DNA from 3 places in the Vibrio tubiashii ATCC 19109 genome. Region 2 is predicted to be linked to each of the others. Evidence: riboswitches for the same ligand, from Rfam matches in the RefSeq annotation. Region 2 holds a riboswitch; each other region holds the start of a gene.
The links. A riboswitch is a leader RNA that binds a small molecule or an ion and turns the genes downstream of it on or off. The one in region 2 is predicted to bind thiamine pyrophosphate.
Positions count from the first base shown of each region.

Region 1 (5,663 bases), 340 kb from region 2:
GGGTTAGACGTAAGTCGAAGCTCTTGATCGAAGCCCCGGTAAACGGCGGCCGTAACTATAACGGTCCTAAGGTAGCGAAATTCCTTGTCGGGTAAGTTCCGACCTGCACGAATGGCGTAATGATGGCCACGCTGTCTCCACCCGAGACTCAGTGAAATTGAAATCGCTGTGAAGATGCAGTGTACCCGCGGCTAGACGGAAAGACCCCGTGAACCTTTACTACAGCTTGGCACTGAACATTGACCCTACATGTGTAGGATAGGTGGGAGGCTTTGAAACCGGTACGCCAGTATCGGTGGAGCCGTCCTTGAAATACCACCCTTGTAGTGTTGATGTTCTAACTTAGACCCGTTATCCGGGTTGAGGACAGTGCCTGGTGGGTAGTTTGACTGGGGCGGTCTCCTCCCAAAGAGTAACGGAGGAGCACGAAGGTGGGCTAATCACGGTTGGACATCGTGAGGTTAGTGCAATGGCATAAGCCCGCTTGACTGCGAGAATGACAATTCGAGCAGGTGCGAAAGCAGGTCATAGTGATCCGGTGGTTCTGTATGGAAGGGCCATCGCTCAACGGATAAAAGGTACTCCGGGGATAACAGGCTGATACCGCCCAAGAGTTCATATCGACGGCGGTGTTTGGCACCTCGATGTCGGCTCATCACATCCTGGGGCTGAAGTCGGTCCCAAGGGTATGGCTGTTCGCCATTTAAAGTGGTACGCGAGCTGGGTTTAGAACGTCGTGAGACAGTTCGGTCCCTATCTGCCGTGGGCGTTGGAAGATTGAAGGGGGCTGCTCCTAGTACGAGAGGACCGGAGTGGACGAACCTCTGGTGTTCGGGTTGTGTCGCCAGACGCATTGCCCGGTAGCTAAGTTCGGAATCGATAACCGCTGAAAGCATCTAAGCGGGAAGCGAGCCCTGAGATGAGTCTTCCCTGACCCCTTGAGGGTCCTAAAGGGTTGTTCGAGACTAGAACGTTGATAGGCAGGGTGTGTAAGCGTTGTGAGGCGTTGAGCTAACCTGTACTAATTGCCCGTGAGGCTTAACCATACAACACCCAAAGGGTTTTGATGGACTCAAAGCAAGAACTTTGAATGTGTAATTACAGAACTTAAAACAGCTTTCCGAATTAAGAATTTGCTTGGCGACCATAGCGATTTGGACCCACCTGATTCCATGCCGAACTCAGAAGTGAAACGAATTAGCGCCGATGGTAGTGTGGGGCTTCCCCATGTGAGAGTAGGACATCGCCAGGCTTTAAATTTAGACTCAAGAGTCTAACCAGTGCGGAGCGGTAGTTCAGTTGGTTAGAATACCGGCCTGTCACGCCGGGGGTCGCGGGTTCGAGTCCCGTCCGCTCCGCCACTTATTTCGAAACCTCGCTATGGCGAGGTTTTTTCGAATCTACAATTTGAAAGATTCTACAGGGGTGTAGCTCCAATTCGAAAGAACAAAGAGCAGCGGATTCCCCAAATACCTTGTGATAGGGCGTGTTGGGAGTTCGAATCTATTCGAACCTGATTGTAGAAAAATTTAGGGGTGTAGCTCCAATTGGCAGAGCAGCGGATTCCAAATCCGCGTGTTGGGAGTTCGAATCTCTCCACCCCTGCCATCTTCGAAAGCCTCAGCAGAAATGCTGAGGCTTTTTTCGTATTCGTGTCAAATCAAAGCAGCGGATTTCGCCATTACCAAAGACGAGCGTGCCGGGAGCTGGAGTGCCAGCCCAGTCGAATCTTTCCACCCTGCCATATTCAAGGCTCTAGCAGAAATGCTGGAGCCTTTTTGTTTTTCTAAAGGCGAGTACATCACCCCTAGCTCTCAAACTCGATTCCTTGTTGAGAATTATTCTTACTAATCTGTTACATTTGGTAACTTGTTTACTCAATTGTCTCTAGTTTATGGATATTTCTCGTCGCCACTTTATTAAAACAGGATTAGCTGTTTCTGCATTAAGCGTTTTGCCTGCATGTACTCTAACTCGTGCTAAGAGTGATAAGGGTGAGTTCGTTTATGAGCTCACCGCAGAGCCAGCAACGGCCGAACTAGTACCTGGTTATACAACGAATGTACTTGGATTTAATGGTGAGATTCCAGCCCCAACGATTCGTTGTCGTCAAGGACAAGAAGTTACGATCAGATTTACCAATAAGCTTTTAGAGCCAACCACGATTCACTGGCATGGGCTAAGAATTCCAATAGAAATGGATGGTGTACCATTCTTAAGTCAGGCACCAATCATGCCGGGTGAAACTTTCGAGTATCGCTTTACCCCACCTGATGCAGGGACCTTCTGGTATCACCCACATATGAATAGCGTCAAGCAACTTGGTATGGGTTTAGTGGGACTGATCATCGTCGAAGAAGCGGTTCCAGTAGAGTTTGGTGAAGAACACGAGTTGATGCTTAAGCACTGGCACCTTGATAAACAGGGGCAGTGGAAAGAGTTAATGATCCCTCGTCTTAGCGCGAGAATGGGAACCCCCGGAGAGTGGAGTAGCGTCAATGGTGTACATGAGCCTAAGTATCAATTAAAGGAAAATGCCACTACTCGGCTGCGTATCGCAAACGTCGATAATACCATTACCTATCCGATTGCTATTGAAGGGGCGGAAGCATGGGTGATAGCCATCGATGGTAACCCGATTAAAACTCCCTATAAGCTCTCTCAACATAAAATTGGCCCAGGTATGAGGGTTGACCTTGCCTTAAGAGCTCCGAAGCAAGGAGAGTCCGTTTACGTCCGATACATGAAAGGCAGATTTCCGTTTCCTCTGTGTGAGTTTGAAGCGATCAGGTCTGATCTTTCCGATCACAGACCGATCCCTCAACTTCCTCTTAATCCAGTGCCTGATCTTGATTTAGCCAATGCGGAGAGAGTCGACTTCGTATTTGAATGGGAAGGAGCAATTTCACCGGTTGGAAAAGATGGTAAGTCAGTTCCTAAGTTTTGGTTAACCAACAAACGGGCTTGGGAAGGGATGTCGAAAGATAATATTCCCGAGCCACTCGCTTCGTTACAACTGGGCAAAACTTATGTTTTCTATCTCAAGAATGTCACTCAGTATCATCACCCAATTCATATCCATGGCCATACATTCACAGTATTAGAGCTCAATGGTAAAAAGGTCGACGAGCCTTTCCACACTGACACTGTTTTACTAGGCAAAAACGGCACGGCTATCGCAGCGTTCGTGGCGGATAATCCAGGGCGCTGGATGTATCACTGTCATGTGATCGAGCATATGAAAACCGGTCTAATGGGATATATAGAAGTTAAGTGACTCCTGTAACTTTTAAAATGTTTGCAGTTAGCAATGGCTAAATCTTAATTTATGATCTTCCGTGAGCGTGTATTTTGGCTACAATACACCCAGTCAATTGGAGGAATTATGGGTCAGTTTTCAATATTGGGTTTTATCGCACTCGGTGGTGCATTTGGAGCATGCTCTCGTTATCTTGTTTCAGAGCTTTGTGTTGTGCTTCTTGGGCGTGGCTTTCCATACGGTACGCTAACTGTTAACGTGGTCGGTTCTTTTATTATGGGCTTGCTTATTGCGGCTTTTGAAAATGAGATGCTAGCTACCGAACCATGGCGCCAAATTATCGGATTGGGCTTTCTTGGAGCACTCACCACCTTCTCTACATTCTCTATGGATAATGTGCTTCTAATGCAGCAAGGTGCATTTTTTAAGATGAGTTTGAACGTGTTGCTGAATGTCTTTTTAAGCATTTCTGCCGCATGGATTGGTTTTCAAATACTCATCAAGAGCTAATGTTGGTTAAAATTTAGCTAATTATTGTTCATCACGGCTTGGTTTACCCAAGCCGTTTTTATATACTGCAATTACTTGTCGGAGTGCCATAAGGCTGAGACCGTTTATTCGGGATCCGTTGAACCTGATCAGATTAGAATCTGCGAAGGGAACAAGAGAAGATATCTACACCAGAGTTCTTTCTGGTTACCTATCAAATAGTCGAATGTTGTTATATACCATTAGTGCAGACTAATAAGGTCATAATTCGATTCCTCTTGTCGCATCTTTCCGCCAAGCATTTTTATCCCATTACTTTTTATCTAAGAATAACAAAGCAAGGAAAAATGCTATGTCGAGTCGCAAACAAGCGAGACTGGAAGCAAAACAGTTCATTGATACACTTTCGGTACAGCCGTACCCAAATTCAAGCAAAGTCTATGTAGAGGGTTCACGCCCAGATATTCGTGTGCCTATGCGAGAAATCTCACTCGCGGATAGTCTTATCGGGGGCACAAAAGAAGCGCCTATTTTAGAGCCCAATGAGCCTGTACGTGTTTACGATACTTCTGGTGTATACACTGACCCAGAACACACTATTGACCTTTACAGCGGCCTACCAAAGCTAAGAGAAGGGTGGATTGAAGAACGTGCCGATACTGAATTACTCGACGATGTTAGCTCGGTATACACCAAGGAGCGTTTAGAAGACGAGACGCTTGATGAGCTACGTTATGGCAATTTGCCACGAATTAGACGTGCTAAAGATGGTCAGTGTGTCACTCAGCTGCACTATGCGCGCAAGGGTATTGTTACCCCAGAGATGGAATACATCGCCCTACGTGAAAACATGGGTCGCGCTCAATATCGCGATCAGGTGTTAAATCAGCAGCACCCTGGTCAAAGCTTTGGGGCCAACTTACCCAAAGACATTACTGCAGAATTTGTTCGTAAAGAAGTCGCAGAAGGTCGAGCGATTATCCCTTCCAATATTAACCACCCAGAATCTGAACCAATGATTATTGGGCGTAACTTCTTAGTTAAAGTAAACGCTAATATCGGTAATTCATCAGTGACATCTTCAATTGAGGAAGAGGTTGAGAAGCTAGTATGGGCGACTCGCTGGGGTGGCGATACTGTTATGGATCTGTCTACTGGCCGCAATATTCATGAAACTCGTGAGTGGATTTTACGTAACAGCCCGGTGCCGATTGGTACTGTGCCAATGTACCAAGCGCTTGAAAAAGTAAACGGCATTGCGGAAAACCTCAACTGGGAAGTGATGCGCGATACTCTGATTGAGCAAGCAGAGCAGGGCGTCGATTACTTCACTATTCACGCAGGTTTGCTACTTCGCTATGTACCTATGACGGCAAAACGTGTGACTGGCATTGTTTCTCGTGGTGGTTCTATTATCGCGAAATGGTGTTTAGCGCATCATCAGGAAAGCTTCTTATATACTCACTTCCGCGAGATTTGTGAAATCTGTGCCAAGTATGATGTGGCGCTTTCTCTTGGCGATGGATTACGTCCTGGCTCAGTAGCCGATGCGAACGATGAAGCGCAATTTGCTGAGCTTCGTACTCTTGGTGAACTAACCAAGATTGCTTGGGAATATGACGTACAGGTCATTATTGAAGGGCCTGGCCATATTCCGATGCATATGATCAAAGAGAACATGGAAGAGCAGCTAGAGCACTGTCATGAAGCGCCGTTTTACACCCTTGGCCCACTGACAACCGATGTTGCGCCGGGCTATGATCATATCACTTCAGGTATTGGTGCCGCGATGATTGGTTGGTATGGCTGTGCGATGCTTTGTTACGTTACTCCAAAAGAGCACCTTGGCTTACCGAACAAAGAAGACGTTAAGGTAGGTATGATCACCTATAAGCTCGCAGCACATGCGGCCGAC
Region 1 covers NZ_CP009354.1:3,253,387-3,259,049, reverse strand. Annotated here, with positions in the region: rRNA gene IX91_RS14975 (23S ribosomal RNA) at 1-1,046, shown strand, start outside; rRNA gene rrf (5S ribosomal RNA) at 1,137-1,252, shown strand; tRNA gene IX91_RS14965 (tRNA-Asp) at 1,285-1,361, shown strand; tRNA gene IX91_RS14960 (tRNA-Trp) at 1,532-1,608, shown strand; gene IX91_RS14950 (multicopper oxidase family protein) at 1,895-3,277, shown strand; gene crcB (fluoride efflux transporter CrcB) at 3,386-3,769, shown strand; TPP riboswitch at 3,839-3,937, shown strand; gene thiC (phosphomethylpyrimidine synthase ThiC) at 4,101-5,663, shown strand, end outside.
Region 1: it holds a riboswitch for thiamine pyrophosphate, as region 2 does, so the genes downstream of both, thiC (phosphomethylpyrimidine synthase ThiC) here and thiB (thiamine ABC transporter substrate binding subunit) in region 2, are expected to answer to the same signal.

Region 2 (5,663 bases):
TCGCTGATATGGTGCGTCACCATGACTACAGTAATTTTCCTCTCTTCAGCTAACTTGCTTACCAAGTTAAGCATCTCTTCGCGCAGAATAGGATCAAGGGCAGAGAAAGGTTCATCGAGCAGCCATATCTTATGCGGTTGAACAAAACAGCGTGCTAACGCAACACGTTGACGCTGACCACCGGAAAGTTGCTCTGGTAATCGATCAAGATAAGCTTCAACCCCGACTTGCTGCGCGGCTTGCTCTACTAGCGCCTGCTGATCGGAAGTGAGCTTTAAGCCAGGGTGCAAGCCAAGCCCTATATTCTGACGCACGGTTAAATGAGCAAATAGGTTATGCTCTTGAAACAGCATAGCGAATGGGCGTTGATGTGGCTCTTTACCAACAATATTGCTGCCTTCAACCTCAATCGCTCCCTCGGTCGGCTCAATAAAACCCGCTACCAAAGCCAATAATGTCGATTTACCTGCGCCACTTGGCCCCATCAGGGCAACAATCGACTGCGGTGAAATCGAAGTATCAAAGTGAAACAGTTCATTGTGATAGTAGTAATCGACATTACTTAAGGTCAGCATGATTCACCTTCGAGTTGGCTTTTAATAAGGTTTCAATGAGCGTGAAACAGCCGACGCTCAAGAACAATAGAGTTACAGAGACTACTGCGGCAGATTCCATTTGGTAACTACCGAGCAGTTGGAATAGGTAAAGTGGCAAGGTGCGAAATTCCTGACTACCAAACAGTGCAATCGCACTTAAATCACCAATCGCAAACATAAAACTGATCGCAAAGGCATGAGCCATCGGCTTTTTCAGCGCCTTCCACTCAACCACTTTAAAACGATTCCAACCTTTCATGCCTAAACTGGCACAAACATATTGATACTGCTGCTCAACATGCAGCATTGGCTGAGAGAGCGTTTTAATCACATATGGCAGACCCATTAACGCGTTCACGGCTACGACAACCACTAGCGCTAAGCTAAATACATCCGTAAATGAGCGCAGCAATAGAAACAGTCCGGTGGAAATCACGAGACCGGGTGTGACAAGAATAATGGTGCCAATCAACTCAATATGATCCGCACTCTTCTCACGATAGTTAAGGCGCAATCTCCGGCTGGTTAACAAGATGGCAATGCCAGCAATCACCGCTATCACACTTGCCATGGTCGCCACTTTCACGGACGCCCATAGCGCCTGCCAAAAGCGCTCATCGGTGAAAACATAAACCGCGTGACTGTTAAGACCACTGAGCAGCACCATCAGTAACGGAGGTAGCACCAGCAGCATTGAAAAGGCTATCCATCCCCAATCCCAACACTTAGAAACAAACGAGTCTTTAGACAAGTAAATAATCTGAGTCTGCGAGCCAGAGGTGACTGAAATCGGTTTTGCTAAACGTTGAATGGTCAGCGCCATCACACCACACAGCATCATTTGCCAGATAGCCAATAGCGCGCCAGCTTGGAGATCGAAATCAAACTTAATGGCTTGATAGATGGCCAACTCAATCGTGGTTGATTTAGGCCCACCACCGAGTGCCATTACGGTTGCAAAACTGGTAAAGCAGAGCATGAACACCAAGCCACTGACATGAGGTAATTGCTGTCGTAGACGCGGCCACTCAATCCAGCGAAATTTATCCCTGTGTCCCATGCCAAGATGGGCGCACAGTTTATGCTGCTCTTGTGGAATAGAGTCTAATGCCTGCAGCAGCAATCGGGTCGCATAAGGAAGATTAAAAAACACATGCGCCAACAAAATCCCATTCAGCCCATATATTGAGAACGGCAACTTGCTGTCTAGGCTTTTGAACAATTCAGCAATCAAACCACTATTGCCATAAATGGCAAGAAGGCCAAACACCCCGACTAAGACAGGCAACACCAGTGTGGTAGCAAACAGTTTGAGTAACAGGGATTTACCCCTAAATCGACGGCGAGATAACGCATGCGCGACTGGGATGGCAAAACCAACACTGAGCAAAGTAGAGAGAAAAGACTGATAGAAACTGAATTTGGTGACATGTCGATAGTATGGATCACTCCACACCTGACTGATATCTAGCGATGGCGCGTTAACCAGTAAAGCACCAAGAGCAGAAACGACAAAGGTCGCGATGAATATCGCGACCCATAAGCCAATTTTTGGGGTATTACGCAAAAGAGCCTCTTAGAATGTCAGCGCACTTTGCCATTCGCGAATCCAAGATTTACGATTTTCGGCCACTTCGTCGGCGCTAAAGGTCAGAGCCTTGCTTGGAAGAGTTAGGGTTTCAAAACCTTCAGGCAGTGCAACGTCTGTGACTGGGTACATCCAGTTACCTGTTGGCATCGCTGATTGGAACTCATCACTAAGAATAAAGTTCATAAACTCATCGGCTAGCTTTTGATTTTTAGACGCTTTTACCTTCGCAGCCACTTCCACTTGAGTGTAGTGACCTTCGGTAAAATCAGCGGCTGCATACTTGTTGTCACTTTCGGCAATCAAGTGATAGGCAGGTGACGTGGTGTAAGAGAGAACCAGATCAGACTCACCTTCGAGGAACATTGAATACGCTTCAGACCAACCTTTAGTCACAGTTACGGTTTTCTTGGCTAGATTTTGCCAAGCCTGAGTCACGTCATCTCCGTAAACAGACTTCATCCACAGCATCAGACCTTGCCCTGGTGTTGAAGTACGTGGATCTTGATAGATCACTTTCAGATCATCGCGAGACTCCACCAGCTCTTTCAAGCTTTTTGGTGGGTTAGCTAGCTTCTCTTTGTTGTAAACAAACGCAAAGTAGCCGAAATCATAAGGAACGAAAGTTTTGTCTGCCCACCCATTTGGCAATGAAACCTTGCTAGTGTCTACGCTATGTTCAGCCAACAAACCTGTCTTTTTCGCTTCCGCTATTAGGTTGTTGTCTAAGCCTAAAATGATATCCGCTTTGCTGTTGTCACCTTCTAAACGTAGACGGTTAAGGATAGAAACACCATCATCCAACGCGACGAAATTAACATCACAACCACAATGCGCTTCAAACGCTTTTTCTACAACAGGACCTGGGCCCCAATCGGCGGCAAAAGAGTCGTAGGTATAAACGGTTAAACTGTTTTCTGTGGCTGTCGCTGAGAATGTCGCCAGCGTTGCTAACGCTAGGGTACTAATTGAAATGGTGCTTAGAGTGTTTTTCACTGCTCGCTCTCTCCTTGTCTGAGCGGCACAGGCTTGAGAAGCGGAGTTCAAATCCAAACTCAATTCCTACGCCAGCATTATCTGGTTCAGGTACACGGGTCCCAAGCGATAGCTCGATCTCAGCTGACGCTAACATAAATTAGGTCAATAGCTCCCCGATGAGTAACGGTCGAATTGTAATAGTTATGTGACTCAATAGCTAGCGCCGTTCACATATCAGCTCTGACGAGAGTCGTAGCCCCAGCGAGGGACCAATCCTTGATCTATTCCTAGATGATCAAGAATACGCGCGACCATAAAATCAACCAGATCCTCTATCGATTTGGGTTGATGATAAAAACCTGGCGCAGCAGGCATGATGGTTACGCCCATTTGTGACAACTTGTGCATATTCTCTAGATGCAGGGTAGAGAATGGGGTCTCACGAACCACTAGCAGCAGTTGGCCGCGCTCTTTCATCACCACGTCTGCAGCACGTTCAATCAGGTTATCAGACATACCGTGAGCGATCGCCGCAACACTTCCTGCAGAACAAGGACAGACGACCATCTGTTTCGGCGCAGCAGAGCCTGATGCTACCGGAGAGAACCAATCGTCTTTACCGCATACAACCAGCTTGTCTGGGTCGCAATTGAGATGCTCAACCAAAGTTTGCTTAGCCGAATCAGGATTAGCTGGCAGTTTAAGGTCATGTTCAGTTGCAAGCACCACTCTCGCAGCGGATGAAACAAGCAGATAGACTTGGTAATCAGCAGCCAGAAGGCACTCTAAAAGGCGTAAACCATAAGGAGCACCAGAGGCACCGGTAAAGGCTAAGGTGATGGCTTTTTGTTGTTTAATCATATTAAAAAACTACACTATTGCTCTAGCTTTGCCAGAAGCTTATTGTGAATACCTTCGAACCCGCCATTGCTCATAACCAGAATCTGGTCACCTGAACTAGCACTAGCAACAATTTGCTCCACTAGCTCATCGACATTATCTGAGGTTCGCGCAGGTTGATCACATTGTTCTGCAATATCTTCCACCGACCAATCAATCGAGTCGGGTTGATATAAGAACACTTGATCGGCTTTTTGTAACGACGCGGCCAACGTATCCTTGTGTACACCTCGCTTCATTGTAGCGCTGCGCGGTTCGAGTACTGCGATAATTTTGCTATCGCCGACCTTGTTACGTAATCCACCGAGCGTCAGTTCAATCGCGGTCGGATGATGGGCAAAATCGTCGTAAACCGTGATGCCATTGACCTCACCTTTGAGCTCCAAGCGGCGTTTGGTATTGATGAATTTGGCTAGAGATTCACAAGCTAGGTCTGGGGTGACCCCGACATGACGCGCTGCTGCTATCGCCATCAAAGCGTTATCTACATTGTGATCACCAACTAGGTTCCAACTCACAATACCCACTTGCTCACCTTGGAACAGTACTTTGAACTGCGAACCATCAATGTTTATTTTCTCCGCCTGCCAGTCACCTTGCTCACCACTAAACTCGGTTTCGCTCCAACAGCCGCGCTCAAGTACATCTTGTAGCGCACCATCTTGTTTCGGTGCAAAAATGCGTCCATTGCCCGGCACTGTGCGAACAAGATGATGAAACTGACGTTTTATCGCTTCAAGATCGTCAAAGATGTCAGCATGATCGAACTCCAGGTTGTTCATGACCAAGGTGCGAGGGTGGTAGTGGACAAACTTAGAACGCTTATCGAAAAAAGCACTGTCATATTCATCAGCTTCAACGACAAAGAACATGCTTTCACCAAGACGGGCTGAGAGACCGAAGTTACCCAGTACACCACCGACTAAGAAGCCCGGCTTATAGCCACAGTCTTCTAAGATCCACGCCAACATACTGGACGTTGTGGTTTTTCCATGAGTACCAGACACCGCTAATACCCAACGGTCATGAAGTAAGAACTCTTGTAACCACTGCGGACCAGAGGTGTAACGCAGGTTATTATTCAGTACATATTCGACACATGGGTTGCCGCGGCTCATCGCATTACCAATCACCACTAAGTCTGGTGCTGGGTCGAGTTGTGACGGGTCAAAGCCTTCTATAATTTCAATACCTTGAGATTCGAGTAGAGTACTCATGGGCGGATAAACATTGGCATCACATCCCGTGACTTTATGTCCTAGCTGACGCGCTAATACAGCTGCACCACCCATAAAAGTGCCACAGATCCCCAGTATATGAATATGCATAGAAAAGCCTTGTTCTAAGCGGAAAATATTGCACTCATTATGGCGACAATACGGCAAAAAGCGAACTACTTTAGACAGAGAATTGACTCACTGATTACGCTTTGTTCGCTCTCTGAGCTCTCATCGCTGTGAAAACTGTTGAAAGTTTACTAAAAAATTTGAGATCTAAGACAGTTAGTTCATTACCAATAAAAAGATCTAACTTTTACACTTATCTCGGGTAGTCATAAAAGCTCCGTTAGAGAACGAGACATCCCATTCCCCCTATCTATG
Region 2 covers NZ_CP009354.1:2,913,919-2,919,581, forward strand. Annotated here, with positions in the region: gene thiQ (thiamine ABC transporter ATP-binding protein) at 1-575, opposite strand, end outside; gene thiP (thiamine/thiamine pyrophosphate ABC transporter permease ThiP) at 559-2,163, opposite strand; gene thiB (thiamine ABC transporter substrate binding subunit) at 2,173-3,159, opposite strand; TPP riboswitch at 3,227-3,348, opposite strand; gene IX91_RS13270 (flavin prenyltransferase UbiX) at 3,397-4,023, opposite strand; gene mpl (UDP-N-acetylmuramate:L-alanyl-gamma-D-glutamyl-meso-diaminopimelate ligase) at 4,038-5,390, opposite strand.

Region 3 (5,663 bases), on a different replicon from region 2:
GCCAAAATCTTCCGGCTCATTCTCTAAGTCAGATTCAGTGAGCCCCCACTGGCCACAATATGTCACATGGTGGCCAATTTCTGAATCAAGCAAAGCATGAACACTTGGCAAAGCGCGGCGCATATCTTCAAGGTTACGCGCTTTGTATATCGCCAAGGCATAAGCGCGAGCATATTGTTTTAGGAACAAGAAATCCTGCTTGAGATAGTGCAAAAAACAAGGTTGAGGCAAAGTGCCCAATGCAAGCTGCTGTACAAAAGCATGCTCGGTGTACTCTTGCCAATCAGACTCACAAGCTTCGATGAGGTCTTGGTACTTCATTAGTTAAACTCCGGTACGTAGTCCGCTGCTTTTGGCAGTGTCTCAATCAGATTTTGCGAGTACATAAACTCGGCGTAGTCATCATAACGCTTAAGGTCGACCGCAGATGGGCGCAGCGCAAAACGAGTTAAGGTATCATTCCAAGCACGTTGGTTAAGTTCATTATTCAAGGTATCTGGTGCGTACGCGACAAACTGTTTCCAAGAGGCTTGCGGGTGGTTAACGATATAGGTAGTTGCTTGCTCCAACGCTTTGTTGAATGACTTGATGGCTTCAGCATCATGGGTTTTCGCATTAGCGACAAATACTAACTCATCGTAAGCAGGCACGCCGTGCTCCTCTGGGTAGAAGGCTTTCGCTTTGTAACCCTCTAGCGCAAGTTGGTTGGTTTCAAAGTTACGCAAACCGCCCCAAATCGCATCAACCTTGCCCGATGCCAATGAAGAAGAGAGCGCCCAACCAACATTGATGATGTTCACGTCTGAAAACTTCACACCCTCTTGGCCCAGCATAGTACCGATGGTGGCTTCTTCGTTGCCCGCAATCGCAATACCAATGTTTTTGCCTTTTAGGTCAGCCAGATTGTCGTTCTTGCCGTTATCTAGCACCATCAGTGTGTTAAGCGGCGTTGCAATCAGTGTCGCAGAGCGAATCAGTGGCAAACCGGCAGCGACATCAATGGTCAAGCTTGGTTGGTAGGAAATCGCCAAATCGACTTTGCCTGCAGCGACAAGTTTTGGCGGCGTGCTTGGATCGGCAGGTTCTTGGATCTCGACTTCTATGCCTTGCTGTTTAAAGTAACCACGCTCTTTAGCAATGACGATTGGCCCATGGTTAGGGTTAACAAACCAATCGAGCATTAGAGTGAGCTTCTTCTCTTCTGCAATGGCATTCGCTGATAATAGTGAGGTGAGTAGTGCCACTGCACTGATTTTTTTGGTTATTTTCACGGAGTATCCTTTCTTTATTGATTTTCCCAAGGAATAAATTTTTTAAGTAGTTTGTCTGTAATGAAATAGAGAGAAACGGAAAGCAGAGCGAGGATGAATAATGCGGCGAACATTTCATCGATGATCATGCGTGCATTCGCTTGAAGCATTAGGTAGCCAAGACCCGCACTTGAACCGACCCACTCTCCGACTACGGCACCTATCGGTGCAATCACAACGGCAACTCGAATACCTGAGGCCAAAGTTGGCAGCGCAGCAGGGAGTTGTATGTGTCTTAATAGCTGCCATTTACTTGCTCCCATTGTCTTGGCGAGATCGAGATAACCCTTTGGTGTATTGCGCAAACCGTCATAGCAACAAGTGGTCACAGGAAAGAAGATAATGATTGCCGCCATCACCACCTTGGACGCGATGCCGTACCCAAGCCAAAGCATCAGTACAGGCGCAATGGCAAACACCGGAATTGCTTGGCTCGCAATAAGCATGGGTAACAGCCAACGTTTTAATGGTTTAAACAGCAACATTTGCAGTGCAAAGATAAGCCCCATAGAGAGGCCAAGCAGTAAACCCAGTATGATTTCTTGCCCAGTAACAAGAGTGTGTTTCATGAGTACATCAAAACGTGAAATCAATCGCTCGAAGACATCTAGCGGAGCAGGCAAAATGAAGCTTGGCATATCAAAAAAAACCACAACGCTGTGCCAAATGCCCAAAATCACCAACAGGCTAACCGTCATACGCACCATTGGGTTTGTCACCTGAGCGTTGATTCTCTTATTAGGCAGCGTAAGTTCTAGATTCGTTACCTTACTCATAGTCTTGCTCCAACTTGTCTAGAATACTTCGCTGCAAAGCTGCGCACTCACCATCTATCTCGCGCGGAGGCAGTGAGGTAGGAACGTCCAACGGGTGCGCATAGGCAGGTACACCCTGAAGCAAATAGAGCGCATCCGATAAACGTACTGCTTCTTGGGGATCGTGGGTAATCAGCACAACGGTTTTGCCCTTGAGTAACTTGGCTGACAAGGATTGCAACTTATGGCGCGTGACGGCATCTAGCGCTGAAAAAGGCTCATCCATTAGCACAACAGGCTTGTCTTGCATCAGTGTACGCGCAAGGGCAACACGCTGACGCATTCCCCCAGATAACTGAGCAGGCATACTATTAACATGGGCAGCTAACCCAACCTGTTCAAGCAACTGAAGTGCTTTGTCATGATCAACATTTTGCGCACCAAAGTTACGGCTTAACATAACGTTATCTATGACATTTAACCAAGGCAGTAATAGGTCTTGCTGGGCCATGTAGGCGATTTGCTCATGTAAGTCTTGCCCTTGGCTTAGCTTAAGCGTCCCTTGCCACTCCACTTTGTTATCTAGCAAACCAGCTAAATACCGCAACAGAGTGGTTTTACCGCAGCCGCTTCGACCCAGCAGACTGGTCCACTTCCCAGCTGGGATGTGCATATCTAAGCCAGTTAGGGTCGGGGTTGGGCTATCGAGATAGCGAAGCTGTGACGCCTTGAGCTCTATCCCGATCGCTTTAGCGCACATTGGTGTGGCCACAGAAAAAGTGGTTCACTGGGCCATGACCTTGACCCACATCTAACTGATCGGCGTGCGCAATGGCTTGAGAGATATATTGCTTACCAAGATACACCGCTTTATGAAGACGGTTACCTTGAGCAAGGTATGAAGCAATGGCAGAAGAGAGGGTGCAACCTGTACCGTGCGTATTTTTGGTCGCGACACGTTTTGCGCTCAATAACTCACTGCTTTCTTGCTCAATAAGGAGATCATTACTGTTTTGGTCTTTCTCTAAGTGCCCACCTTTAAGCAGCACTGCTTTCGCCCCAAGCGCGCGTAATGACTCGATCATCGCCCCCATTTGCTCTTCATCTTGAGGAACCTCACCACCAATCAGAGCCGCCCCTTCAGGTAGGTTCGGGGTAATAAGATCCGCGAGTGGTAGCAGTTCTTGTTTGAGCGTAGAGATTGCCGATTGTTCTAGTAACAGATCACCGCTTGTTGCAACCATGACAGGGTCAACCACGAGATGCTTAGGTTGGTATTGACGTATTTTAGCCGCCACGACCTTAATGATTTCGGCATCAGCCAGCATACCAACCTTAACCGCGACGACATTCAAATCAGTAAATACGGCATCAAGCTGGCTTTCAATATGCGCTAATGGAATCGGGTGAATGGCGGTCACACCTCGGGTGTTTTGCGAAGTAATGGCTGTAATGACAGAGCACGCGTAACTGCCTGTCGCTGACATCGCTTTAATATCCGCTTGGATGCCTGCGCCGCCACCGCTGTCAGAGCCAGCAATGGTTAATACAATAGGTGTTGTGTCTTGTGAATGTGGCATAGATGCTCCTACTACAAGACGTATAGGAACTCTCGACCACGAAAAGAACGCTCATAAAGAGACTTACTATCGAATGCGAGTACACTAAACCCGAGAAATGGAATTAGTGTGCATAGTTCCCTACGTCAGTGCTAACTGAATCAGGTTCAACGGGTCTCGCTTCGCGATCTCAGCCCTTTCCCTATTGGGTAGGCTCCCCGACTATTTCCGCAGATGATAACAATAAAAGTAAATTTAGTGCATCACTTATTTGGTGCGATGCTACAAAAAACAAACAAAACATTAGCCCGCACATATGGTATTGATTGCTTATCTTTGTAACAGGATAAGTTTCTGAACTATAGTAACTTAGCTCACATGGAATTAAGGAGAGAGCTATGAGCCAGGAGGCACTACTATCTCGACTGAACGAGTTACCGAGAATCCAGAAGGTACTTCAAGAGCTTCTCGATATGGTCAACACAAGTGATGTCGACTTTAAAGAACTAGCGAATAAAATAGCAACGGATCAAGTTCTTAGCGCTAGATTGCTCCGTCTTGCCAATTCAGCTCATTTTGGAGGAAGCAAAAGCGTATCTTCGATAAATGAAGCCTTACTTCGAGTTGGAACAGGCCCCGTGAGAACATTAGTTGTCGCTTCAGTTCTCTCTAGTGCCTTCCCTAGAATTAAAACATTAGATATGGATAAATACTGGGAAGAAACGTTCGAAGTGTCGATTATTGCTAGCAAAATTGCCGTTGAGACAGGCATGGATAGCAATGAAGTTTTCACAACGGGCGTATTACACAACATTGGCGAGTTGATGATTCATACGTTAGTTCCAGAGCAAGCAAAAGCCATTGCAGAAAGAGCCGAAGCGGGTGAAAGTGCCATTGCGGTTCAGGAAGAAATATTAGATATCACAGCACCTACTCTTGGAGCAAAACTAGCCAAAACTTGGCGCTTCCCTGATGACATGGTCGACGCCATTGCAAATTTTGCGGAGCCACGAGATGCCGAGATTTCTCCTAAAATGGCCACCACTCTTCATTTGGCCCGTTCGATTCATCGCGACTGGGATCTGCTCGAAAGCGAAGAAGGCAAAGCTCGCTACCTTACCGAACACCCGGACTCTCGCTTGTTGCATATTTCAGCTGCCTTTGCACCAACAATCGACAAATATCGAGGCAATGGTCGTGACCTCGCATCCCACTTAAACGCCGCGTAAAACATAAGGTGAGCGTACGGCTCGCCTTTTTTCTATCAGAAACCTCTGTTATCGCATAAACTAATCTCGATAATTTTATGTTATGAGAAAGTACGATGATTAACCCTGTCTGGCTCAAAACCTTCGTTACCCTGCTCGATACAGGCCACTTTACCAAAACTGCTGAGAAGCTGTTTATGACTCAGCCTGGTGTTAGTCAACATATCAAAAAACTCGAGCAAGCTTGCGGCTATCCATTAATTGAAAGGCACAACAAAAGTTTTGAAGTTACAGAAGCTGGCCGTAGTGTTTACCAACATGCGATTCAGCTTGAGCGACAAGAGTCTGAACTGCTTAGCTCTTTAAACATGGAAGACCCTTTTTCAGGTGATGTTTCGCTGTCTTGTTCGGGTTCACTGGCACTATTGCTCTACCCACATCTACTCAATTTACAATGTAAATACTCGCAGCTCATATCAAGACTAGAGGCCGCGCCTCATCAAAAAATTGTTGCTGATGTCTTATCTGGCGCAACAGACATTGGAATTGTGACGCAGGTTCCATCTGATTCTCGGTTTAGTTCAGAAGTTTTAGGCAATGAGCCGCTATGTTTAATGCTGCCCAAATCACGTGCATCTAAAAATTTAAGCCAAGAGATGCTAAAAGAAATCGGTCTAATCCAACACCCGGACGCGATTCATTACCTTTCGATTTACTTTGCTCAATGCGGGGAGTCTGAGCTGGAGAAAATGAATATCGATGATATTCCGGTCACAGGCTACATCAATCAGTTGAGCCAAATCTTGCTGCCTGTTGCCAATGGATTAGGAT
Region 3 covers NZ_CP009355.1:1,679,740-1,685,402, forward strand. Annotated here, with positions in the region: gene tenA (thiaminase II) at 1-321, opposite strand, end outside; gene IX91_RS22765 (ABC transporter substrate-binding protein) at 321-1,271, opposite strand; partial or broken gene IX91_RS22770 (ABC transporter permease) at 1,286-1,999, opposite strand; gene IX91_RS22775 (ABC transporter ATP-binding protein) at 2,079-2,825, opposite strand; gene thiD (bifunctional hydroxymethylpyrimidine kinase/phosphomethylpyrimidine kinase) at 2,815-3,645, opposite strand; TPP riboswitch at 3,746-3,855, opposite strand; gene IX91_RS22785 (HDOD domain-containing protein) at 4,023-4,853, shown strand; gene IX91_RS22790 (LysR family transcriptional regulator) at 4,949-5,663, shown strand, end outside.
Region 3: it holds a riboswitch for thiamine pyrophosphate, as region 2 does, so the genes downstream of both, thiD (bifunctional hydroxymethylpyrimidine kinase/phosphomethylpyrimidine kinase) here and thiB (thiamine ABC transporter substrate binding subunit) in region 2, are expected to answer to the same signal.